2 regions of the Pseudoalteromonas rhizosphaerae genome follow, and region 2 is predicted to be linked to the other one. Evidence: predicted binding sites of a transcription regulator. Region 2 holds the regulator's gene; the other holds the start of a gene.
What was found. Region 2 encodes sigma-54, which starts transcription at its own class of promoters, with help from an activator protein. Its sites were predicted from a motif close to GTTGGCACGNNNNTNGNNT; they were not measured.
Positions count from the first base shown of each region.

Region 1: the regulator sigma-54 is predicted to act here: its motif matches at 5,065-5,083, upstream of PVK79_RS01410 (EF-hand domain-containing protein).

Region 1 covers NZ_CP118496.1:298,340-306,219, reverse strand. The annotation lists gene PVK79_RS01455 (TonB-dependent siderophore receptor) at 1-1,031, shown strand, start outside; gene PVK79_RS01450 (EF-hand domain-containing protein) at 1,102-1,317, opposite strand; gene PVK79_RS01445 (EF-hand domain-containing protein) at 1,385-1,597, opposite strand; gene PVK79_RS01440 (EF-hand domain-containing protein) at 1,682-1,894, opposite strand; gene PVK79_RS01435 (OsmC family protein) at 2,400-2,870, opposite strand; gene PVK79_RS01430 (GNAT family N-acetyltransferase) at 2,885-3,304, opposite strand; gene PVK79_RS01425 (DUF998 domain-containing protein) at 3,393-3,986, opposite strand; gene PVK79_RS01420 (EF-hand domain-containing protein) at 4,169-4,381, opposite strand; gene PVK79_RS01415 (EF-hand domain-containing protein) at 4,530-4,748, opposite strand; gene PVK79_RS01410 (EF-hand domain-containing protein) at 4,826-5,038, opposite strand; gene PVK79_RS01405 (flagellar brake domain-containing protein) at 5,491-6,171, opposite strand; gene PVK79_RS01400 (TrkH family potassium uptake protein) at 6,222-7,673, opposite strand; gene PVK79_RS01395 (YigZ family protein) at 7,725-7,880, opposite strand, start outside.
Region 2 covers NZ_CP118496.1:5,063,947-5,071,826, forward strand. The annotation lists gene PVK79_RS22095 (KpsF/GutQ family sugar-phosphate isomerase) at 1-745, shown strand, start outside; gene kdsC (3-deoxy-manno-octulosonate-8-phosphatase KdsC) at 745-1,296, shown strand; gene lptC (LPS export ABC transporter periplasmic protein LptC) at 1,293-1,847, shown strand; gene lptA (lipopolysaccharide transport periplasmic protein LptA) at 1,837-2,370, shown strand; gene lptB (LPS export ABC transporter ATP-binding protein) at 2,367-3,092, shown strand; gene PVK79_RS22120 (RNA polymerase factor sigma-54) at 3,159-4,655, shown strand; gene hpf (ribosome hibernation promoting factor) at 4,684-4,971, shown strand; gene ptsN (PTS IIA-like nitrogen regulatory protein PtsN) at 4,976-5,428, shown strand; gene rapZ (RNase adapter RapZ) at 5,617-6,459, shown strand; gene PVK79_RS22140 (HPr family phosphocarrier protein) at 6,488-6,760, shown strand; gene mgtE (magnesium transporter) at 6,885-7,880, shown strand, end outside.

The DNA.
Region 1 (7,880 bases), 570 kb from region 2:
GCCACCAAGTCATGTTTGGTTACAATAGCCAAGAGCAAGACTTTACAACCCCCTACTTCCCGGGGCAAGAAGAGGCAGAAATCATCGGCGATTTTACAGCCCCAAACTATGACTACCCAAAACCAACTTGGCAAGCTACACCCGCCTTTGGCTCTTATGGCACAACAGAGCAAAATGCTTTGTACTTTGCTTCACAACTTAATCTAACAAATTCACTCTCATTGGTTTTAGGAAGCCGATTAAATCAATGGCAAACAAATCAAGATAACTTTGGCAGCCAACATGATTATAAATTAGATAACGAGCTGACCAATTATTTAGGTGCTACTTATAGCTTGGCAGATAATTGGGCACTTTATGCTAACTACACCGATATATTTACCCCGCAAAGCCGCGTCGATAAAAATGGTAATTACCTTGACCCAATTCAAGGTCAAAATTATGAGCTAGGTATCAAGGCCTCATTATTGGACGAGCGTTTAGACATTGCACTATCGGGTTTTGAAATTCAGCAAGACAATGTGGGCGAATACACTGGCGAAACAATTCCAGACACTCTTCAGGCAATTTATCAACCAATTGATGGTACGGTCACCCAAGGGCTTGAGTTTGAACTTAATGGTGCATTTACTGATAGTTGGAATGGCTATTTTGGCTACACTTATAGCGAAGGTGAAACGCCCGAAGGTGACATCCTCAATACCACAAACCCAAAAAATCAATTTAAGTTATTTACCACTTATAAATTAGATCACCTGTTAACAGGGTTGAAAGTCGGTGGCGGTTATCGCTGGCAAAGTCGCAGCTATGATGAAGTAAAAAACCCAGTTCACGGTCAAGTTGAAGTAGAGCAATCAAGTTATGGCATCGCAAGCCTTATGAGTAGTTATCAAATTAACTCACAAATGTCTGTTAGCGTAAATATTGATAACTTATTTGATAAAACTTATTACAACCAAATTGGTTTTTATAACCAATATCGCTACGGCAGCCCGCGAAAATTCTCCCTGCAGTTTGACTACAGCTTATAACCATTCAAGTTAACCAAAAAAAGCAGCTTAACTAAGCTGCTTTTTTTGTAGGAGTGTTATTTCTATCAGTTTATTGTACTTTGGCAAACTCTTCTTTCGATAGCTCACCGTTTTGATCTGTATCTAAGTCAGCAAAAATTTCAACTAACTGTGCATTCACAGAGGCTTCTTTTTGGCTAATCACGCCGTCTCCATCAGTATCAAATGTGTCAAAACTAACTGCTGCAAACGCAGTTGATGAAGCCGCTAAGGCAAAAATAGCAAGTGCTGTATTAATATGTTTCATAGTGTTATTCCTAATAATTTAAAAGAAAGAAATCCTTTTCAGAGATCCCTGTTTGTGGAAACTGAAATTACGCTTTTGAAAATTCTTCTTTTGATAACTCACCGTTTTGGTCAGTATCAAGCTCAGCAAACTTAGCTGAAATAGTCGCATCAGCAGATGCTTCTTGTTGGCTGATTACACCATTGCCATCAACATCAAGAGTATCGAAGTCAGTTGCTGCAAAAGCAGCTGATGATGATGCCAACGCGATAAGTGCTAAGGTTTTATTTAGTGTGTTCATAATTATCTTCCTTCCAAAATTTAGTGTGCTTGCTTAATCAAATGCGCAGGTCCTTTGCAAAGATCCTTGTATGAAAATAAGCGATTACGCTTCAGAAAACTCAGCTTTTGAAAGCTCACCATTACCATCAGTATCTAACTCAGCAAACTGGCTCATTAATTTTGCATCAACTGCCGCTTCGCTTTGGCTGATCGTGCCGCTACCATCAACATCTAAGGTGTCAAAGTCAGTACCTGCAAATGCTGCTGATGAAGAAGCTAATGCGATAAGTGCTAATGTTTTATTTAATGTGTTCATAATAAATATTCCTTCAAAGTTTATGGTTGTGAACTTAAGTGATAATCACCGTTTCGTTCAAGACAACTAGAGTATTACAACTTCGGTGCCAACAATTTATTATCATTAAAAATCATGAAGTTACATTGTATTTTGATGTTTTCGTGGAATTTAGAAGGACTATTCTGTTGCAGTTTAGCAACAAAATTTATGCGTTAACCTATAAAACCATATAAATCAAATGGTTAATAGTTATAAAAATGACACAACTCGATAAACTATGCTGATAATAGTGTTTTTTTCAAAGATGAGTACCCTAACCGCAACTGAACAGCAACTTTAACTGATAAAAATTAAATTTTTTTCATAAATTAACAATCTGAATTGTAAGGGGAAATTAAATTTATTTTGGTAAGTAAAAAATAAAAACGCAGTTAGTTTATGAAAATTCGTGTTTTGTTGCCATTATGCGAAACAATAGCAACGATATTGCAGTTTTAACGCTCTGGGTATTCTTACAATTTAATTAAGCACCAACAATTTCAATCACAATATGTGTTTTCACCGAATTGGCGATAAAACATAACTCATGAGCCTGGTGATGCATTTCTTCTAATTGCTCTGCACTAGGTTGCTCATTTTCGGCAAACTTCACACATGGTTTTAAAGTTACTTGAGTCATCGACATACGCCCATCACTAGCGCGCTGCATCAAACCAACGGCATCATCTTGATAGCTATCAACTATAAACTTATTTTTTGCCGCAATAGATAAGAAAAATAACATATGGCAGCTCGACAATGACGCAATAAATGCCTCTTCGGGGTCGACACTTTCTGCCACAGAATATGGCAGTGGCACGATATGCGGTGAGGAGGATGCAGCAATAGTTGCCCCACCATCAAATTGCCACAAGTGACCTCGGCTATATTTATTATCGATAAACAACTCTTCTGCTTGGCGAGACCACACAACACTTGCTACATATTCAGACATTGAAATTTTTCATCCTAAGTAAATTTACACATCCCACAGCCTAGCATTTTATCCGGCCGACTAAAATATCCGTAACGAGCATAAAAAGATTCTTTACCTTTGGCTGAGAGCAGTCCGATCGTCGCACCTTTTTTTGCTGCCCCAGCCAAATACATTTCTATATTATCCATAATCAACGCACCAATACCTTGCCTTTGAAAGTCAGGATCGACAACAACATCTTGGATATAAAAAAATAAACCACCATCACCTATTACACTACCCATACCAACAAGTAGCCCCTCCTGTCGGATCACTACATGAAATAACGAGTTGTTTAAACTAGTATTCGCCAGATCAGCGTTGACTTTACCCCAACCGACTTTCTCTCTTAATAAACAAAATTCTTCTAAAGATGGACAGCTAAGTTCCACGGTATAGCTAACACTTTTCACTAAGCCTAATCTCCGTCATTCAATATCTAATTCACCTTTGCTTAAGCGTTTTACAAAGCAACACTTACTGTTTAAATCTAAAATTAAATTACAGCACCAACGAAAATGCACTCAACCACAACAACTGCACACCATAAGCTAATCGTTGATAAGTGCCTACACTGCCTTTTTGCTTAAATGCTTGCGTCAACAAAACTAAAAAGTAACAGGCAATACACACACACAAAATTGAAAAAAGCCGAAATGAAATACTGGTATATGAACTTACAGCAACAAAAATTGGCGCAATCAGCAAAGACAGCAGCATTACCAAGCCAGCCCAAGAATGTATTTGGCAACTCAAAGTAGGGTTTTTAGTATTAGGATCCGCATCCATGGGGAAGTAACCGGCAATCCAGGTACCCACACCATGAATCATGACAAGCCAACCGACCAACATAATTAATATAGCGGTATTTTCCAGCTGTACGACATACCAACCAAATAAACAAAATAGTAACCCAAGAGGATAGTTATTAATAAGCGGGGATAGTTTTTCCGTGGGACTGCCAGCAGCACCGAGCTCGCTGCAAAATTGCTTTGCATGACTATAGTTTGGATAACACCTACCAGCGATATACACCCCAGCAACAATCCATATACTCGCGCTTAGTGCTGAATATAAACTGATAATCTCTAACATTAGCAACTTCCATGTATAAATTAATACCACGATAATAAGCTGATGTATTTATGTTGTAAATAATGCACTTAACCGCACAGGAAGCACACAGGCATAAAAAAAGCAGCCCGGGGGTATTGGCTGCTTTTGAACGTAATCAATGTAAAAGTCCTTTTAAAATTCCTTGTAGGCGGAAGCTATAATTAGGCCTTTGCGAACTCAGCTTTTGAGAGCTCACCGTTACCGTCTGTATCAAGCTCTGCAAATTTACTCATAAGCTCAGCATCAACCGATGCTTCACTTTGGCTGATTGCGCCGTTGCCATCAACATCTAGCGTATCAAAATCGGTAGCAGCAAACGCCGCTGATGAAGATGCCAGTGCAATAAGTGCTAATGTTTTATTTAATGTGTTCATAATTAATATTCCTTCAATGTACTATCAAAAAATTTGTCTCAATACTGGTTTTCAATGCGAGTAAAGTCTTCCTTGTTATCCTTTATCATGGGTTCCCTGCCCACTTAGGTTGTCTTTGGCAACTCAGGATAAACTCAGTATTAAATTATTAAGCTTTTGAAAACTCTTCTTTTGATAACTCACCGTTTTGGTCAGTATCACGCTCTGCAAATCTATTTAAAAGCTCAGCATCTTCTGCGGCTTCAACTTGACTGATCACACCATTTTCATCAACATCAAGGGTATCGAAGTCTAACGCCTCAAAAGCAAATGCTGCTGATGAAGAGGTTAATGCAATAAGTACTATCGCTTTATTTAGTATGTTCATTGGTTATCTCCTTTCACCTGAGATGATGAATAGTGTGTTACGAAGTCCTTTTCATTTTTCCCTGTCAAAAAGCGACATTAAGCTTTTGAAAACTCTGCTTTTGAAAGTTCGCCGTTACCGTCGGTATCAAGCTCTGCAAATTGGCTCATAAGCTCAGCATCAACTGAAGCTTCACTTTGGCTAATTGCGCCATTACCATCAACATCTAATGTGTCAAAGTCTGTTGCAGCAAATGCGGCTGAAGAAGATGCTAGAGCAATAAGTGCCAACGTTTTATTTAATGTGTTCATAATAAATATTCCTTCAATGTTTATGGTTTCGAACGATGTGCTAATCACATTTTCGTTCTGTACAACTAGACTATTACAACTTCGGTGCCACATTTAAAAAAACGTTTAAAATCAAATTATTAAAAATAAAATTTACTTTTGACTGGCTATTTACGGTGTTTTTTGTTGCTTTTTAGCAACACGTAAACCACCTATAAAATATAGTTTATAAAAATCAATTAATTAGGTTTAATAGAAAAGACACAGATCCGTACTTACAGTGTTCGTATTTATATTTTTATAGGCAAGAAGAGTGACAGGCGCTGAAATTAACCAGCTGAAAATTAGCAACTGAAATAAATAAAAAATCTATGTTGCTGATAATTAATAACAATAAAAATAAATTTAGAGTTCTTTAAGGTGGGTTACGGTATATCCGCTATTTTGTCGCAAAACAGCGAATATGCACAAATTTATACCAGTGGCTCAAGCACTGAAAGGTCAATAAAGTGGTCTTTCATGAAAGTTTTCATCTCGTCTTCACTTGCCGTTAGTTGAATACCAAACTGGGCGCTAGTGGCATGGCTTTTAACACTGCATATTTGTCCGCTAAACTCAGTAACACCTTTATTGTTTTTATCGAGCATAATATGACACTGAGTATTCTTTAATTCACTGAGATCAGCTTTACTTTTTACATCAAACATTACCCCAGTTACTGAGATATCTTTAATAACTCCTTGCATCTCGCGTTCGTCATTAAACTTTATTTTTGCAGCTAATAATGTGGGAATACGAGTTTGTGATCGCAAACTAAATAATTGCACTTCAGTTGGGAAATTTAAATAAATAAGCCGTGCCGGGTGCGACGACACTGACATAACCTGCTGACGAAATGCTATAACTTGCCCGCCACCGGTTTCAAGCACCGCTCTGACGATCACCACAACACCATCTTTTAAATATTCACCCGCGTTACTTAAGCGCTTGGCTGATGGATAATTTAAAATCACAAAACGCTCATGCAATAAACCAACAAATTCAGTTTTAATTCGCTTACTGGCTGTGGGTGTTAATATTTCGACATCAACAATGCTACCAGCACTAATGTAGGCAAGGTTTTCTAAGTTTAATTGTTGTCTTGTTTTTGCCATTTCCTTTCCAACTATAAATAACCTTGTACAAGTGCTCGCTTTTATACAAACTAACCACGCCAGAAGGTCGGTGTAAACAACACTAATAAGGTGAATATCTCTAATCGCCCGAACACCATCGCAATGGTTAATAGCCATTTAGCGCCATCACTAATAGCGCCATAATGCGACGCAACATCCCCCAAACCAGGGCCGAGGTTATTTAAGCAAGCTGCGGTGGCTGAGAACGCCGTTATGTTATCCATACCGGTCCCCATTAACGCTAACATAATAATGACAAATACCAACGCATAAGCAGAGAAAAATCCCCATACGGCTTCAACTACTTTATCTGGTAATGCCTTACGACCAAGTTTAATAGAGTAAATAGCACGAGGATGCACTAACCGATTAAGCTCACGTATTCCTTGCAGATAAAGTAAAAACACTCGGACTACTTTCATACCGCCGCCAGTGGAACCTGCACAACCACCAATAAAGCTCGAAAATATCAGTAAAATAGGCAAGAATAAGGGCCATGCTGAAAAATTATCGGTGGCAAAACCCGCAGTAGTACTAATTGATACCGCTTGAAATAATGCCTGATCGAGCGTTTCGTCACCGTTTGCATATATGTTATTGGACGACAGTACAGTAAAACACACTATCACCAGCGCTAGTTGAATAAACAAAAACACTTTAAACTCAGGGTCGCGGATATACACTCTGAGATTTCGACTCGAAACAGCTGCGTAATGCAAGGTGAAATTAACGGCAGCGATGATTAGAAATATCACGCAAATAAAGTTGATTAATGGACTGTCAAAATGTCCCATAGAAGCATCGTAAGTAGAGAATCCGCCTATTGCAACAGTAGAAAATGAATGACAAATAGCATCAAACCAATTCATTCCGGCAGCCCAGTACGCTAAAGTACACGCGATAGTTAACGACACATAAATATACCAAAGATGTTTTGCGGTATCGGCAATACGTGGCGTCATTTTGGAATCTTTTACAGGCCCTGGAGTTTCAGCTCGATACAACTGCATACCACCAACGCCAAGCATGGGTAGCACTGCAACCGCTAATACGATTATCCCCATACCGCCTAACCATTGCAGTTGTTGGCGATAAAACAATACCGATTTAGGGAGATATTCAATGCCTGTTAACACTGTAGCACCGGTTGTAGTTAGCCCTGAAAACGCTTCGAATACCGCATCCGCTAATGATAAATTAGGTTCTTGTAAAAAAATCAGCGGTAAAGATGCGAATGCCCCTAGAACTAACCAAAATAGCACCACAATTAAAAAACCTTCGCGAGCTTTTAAATCTCCCTGCTCGCGTCTATTTGGATAGTATGCAAGTAAACCAATAATGACACTGAATATAAATGCGAGAACAAATGGCACGCCACCACCATCTTTATAAATGAGCGATACAATTGCCGGCGGCACCATAGTGATACTGAACAGTACAACCAGTTGGCCGAGAATTTTTATGATGGTACGAAATTGCATTGAGCTATCGCTTTTTTATTAAGTAATGATTAGTGCGTGAATGCTATTGTCTTACTCTTTAATACTTAACTCAACCGCGCCATGGCTCAAATCATAAATATCTTTTATGGCTTGTGTGGCTTGGCGGCTATCTATAGTAATAACCCATTCTATATTAGCAGTAAATTGCTTTTCTATGTTAAGTACTTGAAATTGCGTTTTTAGTAA
Region 2 (7,880 bases):
TCCGGGTGAAGCAAGTCATGGTGATTTAGGGATGATCACTCGTGATGACGTGGTTATGCTTATTTCTAACTCAGGCGAAACCAGCGAAGTACTGAATATTATTCCGGTTATTAAACGTATTGGCGCAAAAATGATCGCCATGACAGGTAACCCTGAATCATCAATGGCAAATTGGGCTGATGCTCATGTATGCATCAAAGTAAGTCAAGAGGCCTGCCCATTAGGACTCGCCCCGACTGCGAGCACGACTGCAACGCTTGCGATGGGTGATGCAATAGCCGTTGCTCTGTTAGAAACCCGAGGCTTTACTGCAGATGACTTTGCGCTATCGCATCCTGGGGGAAGTTTAGGCAAACGTTTACTATTGTGTTTAAAAGATATTATGCACAGTGGCCCAGCAACGCCTATGATCAATGACAAGCAATGTATCAAAGATGCATTAATCGAAATGTCGGCCAAGGGCTTAGGTATGACGGCCATTGTTGATGACACAGGGCAACTTGCAGGGCTTTTTACTGACGGTGATTTACGCCGAATTTTAGAGCAACGAATAGATATTCATAGCACTTTGATCAGCACTGTCATGACCCGCTCTTGCACTACAGCAACCGCGGATATGCTTGCCGCCGAGGCACTCAATATTATGGAGAATAAGCGTATCAATGGCTTAATTGTAGTTGATGATAAACACCACCCTATTGGTGCTCTTAATATGCAAGATTTGCTCAAAGCAGGAGTTTTATAATGCAGTTTGCTGACTTATATCAGCCACTTTCAGATGATGCGAGCGAGCGAGCACAAAAAATCAAACTCCTGATCTGTGATATCGATGGGGTGTTTTCAGATGGCCGCATTTATCTTGGCAATCAAGGTGAAGAACTCAAAGCGTTTAATACTAAAGATGGTTTTGGTATCAAAGCACTGATCAATAGCGGTTTTGAAGTTGCCGTGATCACCGGTCGTCATTCACAGATAGTTCAGCAACGGATGACTAGCCTGACAGTACCGCATATTTACCAAGGTCAAGAAAACAAGTTGCAAGCTTATCAACAGCTCAAAGATAAATTGCAGTTAACCGATGAACAAATCGCTTACATAGGCGATGACGGACCTGACTTGCCGGTAATGGAATTAGTTGGTTTTGCGGTGGCAGTAAATGATGCTCACCCTTTGATCAAGCGAGTTTCACATTATACAACCATGCTCCCTGGTGGTTTTGGAGCAGTGCGTGAACTCACTGATTTATTAATGCTCGAAAATGGTAAATCATTAACTAGCGAAGGCACAAGCTCATGAATAGTGCGCGTTTAATATTATGCGTATTATTTGTCGGCTGTATGGTATGGCTGTGGTATCCGTATTTTTATCAAAGCACTGCCATAACACAAAACCAAGAAGATATAATAGCAAAACCTGATTATACTGCGGTGGCATTAAAACAAACCGCGTTTGATGAACAAGGTAAAATTAGCCACAAAGTAACAGCTGCAAAAATGGAACTTTACCAACAGTTAGGGTTTACTTACTTTGAACAACCTATTTTTACACTCTATAATCAACAGCAAACGTGGCAAATTAATGCCGATGAAGCCACCCTATATGAAAATCATCAATTAATTTTAGAAGGTAATGTGGTTGCTAAAAACCTGACCAATAATGCCATGATTGAACATATAAACGCAGATAATATTCAGGTTGATATTGAACTACAAACCATGAGTTCAGAACAACCAGTTGAATTAATCGGACCAAATTTAAAGATCACTGGGCGCGGCCTCCATGCCGACTTAAAAGCCGAAGTGGTAGAACTAATTAACCATACGCGAACCATATATTATGACCAATAAATTTGCTCACTTGCTTGTGATACCAAGCTTATTCATTGCCTTTGCAAGCTTTGCTGAAAATACGGCACCACCTGCGGATCAAGTCTCTATCAGTGCTGAAAAGCAGCTTGCCCAACTGAAAGATAATATCGGTATTTTTGAAAAAAATGTTGAAATCATTCATGGTAACCGCCGTATCAAAGCGGATCGACTTGAAGTCCATAAGCGCGAAGATTTAGGCAATAACAAACAATTGCTTGTTGCAACTGGTAACCCTGCTTACTTTGAAGAAAAACAAACTGATGGCACAATAATGAGCGCCAGTGCTGATGAAGTCCGTTACGATGTCGCCAAGCGCTATTTAACGTTAATTGGTAATGCACAAGTCACTCAAGCAGGTCAAAAAATTAATGCCAAAAGCATTACCTATGATATGGACCAACAGCTGATCAGTGCTGAAAAAGGCGCAAGCTCAAACGATCGCGTACACACTATTTTGGTACCTGTTGACAGTAAAAAAGACAAACCTAAAGGGCAGCCATGAGTATATTAAAAGCTGAATTTTTAGCAAAAAGCTATAAAGGTCGCCAAGTTGTAAAAAGCGTGGGTTTAGAAGTTAGCGCAGGCAGCATTGTTGGCTTACTGGGTCCTAATGGCGCAGGTAAAACCACCACTTTTTATATGATTGTGGGTTTAGTACCTAGCGACAAAGGTAAAATAAGTATTGATGATAATGACATCACTTTACTGCCAATGCACAGTCGCGCACGGTTAGGGATTGGCTACTTACCACAAGAATCATCCATCTTTCGTAAGTTAACTGTTTATCAAAACCTGATGGCTATTTTAGAAACTCGTAAAGAGCTGAATAAACAAGCCAGAGAAGAAGCACTAGACAGCTTACTTGATGAGTTTAGCATTCAACATATTCGCGACAGCCAAGGTATGGCATTATCTGGTGGTGAACGTCGTCGAGTTGAAATTGCACGCGCTTTAGCCGCAAATCCAAAATTTATCTTACTTGATGAGCCTTTTGCTGGCGTTGATCCTATTTCAGTGTTAGATATAAAGAAGATTATTGAACACCTTAAAAACCGTGGTATTGGCGTACTTATTACCGACCACAATGTACGAGAAACCCTTGATGTTTGTGAAAAAGCCTACATAGTTTCTCATGGGGAGTTAATTGCATCAGGTACCCCTGAGCATGTACTTGCCGACCAAACAGTCCGCGATGTTTACCTGGGCGAGCAATTTAGGCTATAAAGCCACGCTCGGCTAAGTATCTGCTAGACTTAACGATGATAACAATAAAAGGATTGTTAGAGATACATGAGGCAATCACTCCAGCTGCGCATGGGCCAGCAACTTACAATGACACCACAGCTGCAACAAGCAATTCGCTTATTGCAACTCAGTACATTGGATCTCCAGCAAGAAATTCAAGAAGCACTCGACAGCAATCCATTGTTAGAGCTAGAAGAGCATGAATATTCAGACGACACGGCTGGTAAAAACGAACAAAAACAAGACAACGATGACTTAACTGTTAGTGCATCAGCAGACGACAAGCCCAGCGAATATGAACAAGAAAGTAGCGAAGCATTAAGTAAAGAGACTTTAAGTGACGAAATGGCTATGGACGTCACCTGGGACGAATACATGAGTGCTGCGCCAAATACGTCATCCGGCCCAATGCCTGAAGATGAGTCAATTTATCAAGGTGCTTCAACTGAAACCCTGCACGAATATCTGATGTGGCAATTACAGCTCACACCTTTTAGTCCAACCGATGAAGCTATTGCCATTGCGATTGTTGAAGCTGTTGACGATTCAGGTATTTTAACCTTGAGCTGCGAAGACATCGCAGAGAGCTTAAATCAAGGTAATAACGAAGAAGAAATCGAACTAGACGAAGTGCAAGCAGTGTTAAAACGCATTCAGTTATTTGACCCTGTTGGTATTGCTGCGCGCAGCCTACAAGAATGTTTATGTATTCAATTAAATCAATTTGATCCTGCAACTCCTTGGATTAGCGAGACTAAAATGATTTTAACTGATCATATCGATTTATTAGCTAGTCGTGACTATCGCACTTTGATGAAAAAGACTAAGCTTAAAGAAGATGAGCTGAAAGAAGTAATGACATTGATCCACAGCCTTAATCCAAAGCCTGCGGATACTATAGTACGCGAAGAGTCAGAGTATGTTATACCTGATGTTTCGGTGAAAAAAATTAAAGGTCGCTGGGTGGTTGAACTTAATCCAGACAGCATGCCAAAAATTAGAGTGAACAGCCAATATGCGGCAATGTCACGCTCAGTAAAATCAAGCACTGACAGCCAATTTATACGTTCGCATTTGCAAGAAGCTAAATGGTTTATTAAAAGCCTAGAAAGTCGTAACGAGACGTTACTCAAAGTAACTAACTGCATTGTAAAACAACAGCAGGGATTCTTTGAGCATGGCCCTGAAGCAATGCGACCTATGGTACTAAACGACGTTGCTGAAATGGTTGAGATGCACGAATCAACAATCTCTCGCGTAACGACACAAAAGTACATGCATACCCCCCGTGGTATTTTTGAGTTAAAGTATTTTTTCTCAAGTCATGTAAGCACTGAGAACGGCGGCGAATGCTCTTCGACAGCTATTCGAGCATTGATCAGAAAATTGATCAGTGCAGAAAACTCAGCGAAACCATTGAGTGATAGTAAGATTGCAGATATATTGGCAGAGCAAGGTATCAAAGTAGCTAGACGGACTATTGCAAAATACCGCGAGTCACTGGCTATTCCACCGTCAAATCAACGTAAAAGTTTGATTTAAGGCGTAAAATCACAAGAGGAAAATGCTTATGCAACTAAATTTAACTGGTCGTCACGTAGAAATTACTGATTCATTAAGAGACTATGTAAACAATAAGTTTGCCAAGCTTGAAAGGCATTTTGATCATATCAATAATGTCCATGTTATTCTTGATGTAGAAAAACTAAGCCAAAAAGCAGAGGCCACATTACATGTCAGTGGCGCTGAATTATTTGCCTCGACTGAGCACCAAGACATGTATGCAGCTATTGACGGACTAATCGATAAACTTGATCGTCAAGTAATTAAACACAAAGAGAAGCACGCTCGACACTAACACTATGAAATTAAGCTCACTTATTTGTCAGGACTGCAGTAAAGCTGCGGTCCTTTTTAATAGCAAAAAACGGATCATTGAATTTATAAGCCAATTGGCTCATGAACAACTCCCTCAGCTATCACAACAAGAAATCCTCAACGCACTACTATCGAGAGAAAAACTAGGTAGTACCGGTATTGGTCGTGGTATTGCTATCCCTCATGGCCGTATGAGTGGTGTTGAAAACCCGCTAGCAATAATTTTAGTGAGTGAATCACCGGTTGATTTTGATGCGATTGATAATCGCCCAGTTGATATATTTGTAGCCCTCATCGTACCAGATGGTGACAGCCAACTTCATTTGAAGACGTTAGCCACAATTGCTGATAAACTCAATAACAAAGATTTTTGTAAACAACTACGTAGCGCAAAAACAGACCAAGATTTGTATCATGTAATTGCAGCTCAATCGTAGTCATACCAATTGTATTGTATTGAATTAGAGAGTAATTATTGCAACAGGGAAATAGCTCTAGAACAAGGTGGAAATTATGAGATATAGTTGTTCTATATAAATAATTTTAAACAAAGTTAGTGGGTTATTTAACAAGCAAGAATGAGCATGTTTTTAATAAAATTGGTATTAAATGAAGGAGAATTTACATGGAGTTAATCATCATCAGTGGGCGTTCTGGCTCAGGTAAATCTGTTGCTTTACGTGTTGTAGAAGATCTTGGCTATTATTGTGTAGATAATATTCCAGTTAACTTATTACCGTCATTAGTACGCAGTGTCTCTGATAATTACGACAAAATTGCCGTCAGTATCGATGTTCGTAATTTACCGAAAGAGCAGGAAGAATTTAACGACATTCTTGAATACTTGCCTGGTTTTGCAAATCCGACGCTATTTTATTTAGACAGTGATGATCAAACCCTGATCAAACGCTTTTCTGAAACCCGCCGCTTACACCCATTATCTTTGGATTCTTTGCCACTGGATTTAGCCATCAAGCAAGAAAAAGTGTTGCTTGATGTATTAACTACTCGTGCTGATTTCATGCTTGATACCACAGATCTCAGTGTCCACCAGCTTGCTGAGTCAATCCGTGAAAAGATTTTAGGGAAAAAAGATAAAAAACTAATCATCACCTTTGAATCATTTGGTTTTAAGCATGGTATTCCAAAAGAAGCCGATTATGTATTTGATGCACGTTTTTTACCTAATCCACACTGGGAGCCTGAGTTAAAACCGCTCACAGGCCTGGATCAACCAGTAAAAGATTATTTAGCCAGTCACAGTATCGTGCAAAAATTCACTTGGCAGATCCAAACCTTTGTACAAACTTGGTTACCGCACTTAGAACGTAATAACCGCAGTTACTTAACAATTGCTATTGGTTGCACCGGTGGTCAACATCGCTCAGTTTATCTAGCGCAAACTATAGGTGAAAGCTTCTCGATGAGCCACAGTAATGTGAAAATTCGCCATCGTGAACAAGAATAACAACTCACGTTTACAGTAAGGAATGTTGATGCGCTTAGAAGATACATTTTTAATAAAAAACAAACTCGGTTTACATGCTCGCGCAGCCAGCGTATTAGCGCAATTAGCTGTGCAGTTTGATGCCAGCATCACACTTCATCAAGATGACAAACAAGCCGCAGGCGACAGCGTACTGGGCTTAATGCTATTAGAAAGTAGCCAAGGCAAAGAAGTTAAAGTTGTATGTGAGGGCCCGGACGCTGAACCTGCTCTTGCAGCAATTGGTGAGTTGATCGCACAACGCTTTAACGAACAAGAATAGCTCGTAGTCAGTACCACTAAATTGCGTTAAACTGAATAAAGTCGTTAATTAAACAGACCAAGCGCGTTAATTATCGACAACAGTTACCCTACCTATCAAGTGTATTAATTTTTTAAGGACGCCAATGCCAGAAGCTTTTGAACAAGATTACCCACTACAACAACTAAAACAAGTGACCAAGTCACTTAACAGTGGTCAATTTGTTCAAGTAAGGCGTATGTTGGCAAAAACAGCTCCGTGTGACACCGCATTATTACTCGAGTCATCCCCGCATAAGATTCGTACCTTATTATGGCAACTGGTTGATCCAGATGTACAAGGTGACGTACTTGAAGAACTATCAGAAGATGTTCGTTTAGGGATCATTGCCCAAATGGAGCCGAAGCACATCGCTGCGGCAACTGAGGACATGAGTCACGATGATCTAGGGGAAGTACTACGTAGCCTACCTGATACCGTCTACAAAGACGTTGTTAGTGCCATGGACAGCCAAGATCGAGAACGTGCAACTCAAGCACTCTCTTATCAAGAGCGCTCTGCTGGCGCGCTGATGAACACCGATACAGTGACCATCCGCCCTGATGTCACTATCGACGTAGTACTGCGCTACTTACGTTTACGTGGTGAGCTACCAGAAGGTACCGATGATCTTTATGTTGTTGATAAACATAACTGCTTTATAGGTGCCATGTCGTTAACGACCTTGTTGACTAACTCGCCAGATAAAATCATTCGCGACTTAATGGATGAAGATTGTGAATCTATCCTCATTTCGATGGATGAAACCGATGTAGCACAACTGTTTGAACGTCATAACTGGATATCAGCCCCAGTGGTTGATGATAATGACCATCTACTTGGCCGTATCACCATCGATGATATCGTTGACGTTATCCGTGAAGACGCCGAGCATAGCTTATTAAGCCTAGCCGGTCTTGATGATGAAGAAGATACCTTTGCTCCGGTGTTAAAAAGTTCGAAAAAGCGCTCAATTTGGCTTGGCGTTAACTTGTTAACCGCGCTACTTGCTGCGATTGTGGCAAGCTTCTTTGAAAACACTTTAGCAATTTTACCTATTCTAGCAGTACTCAACGGTATAGTGCCATCCATGGGGGGTGTT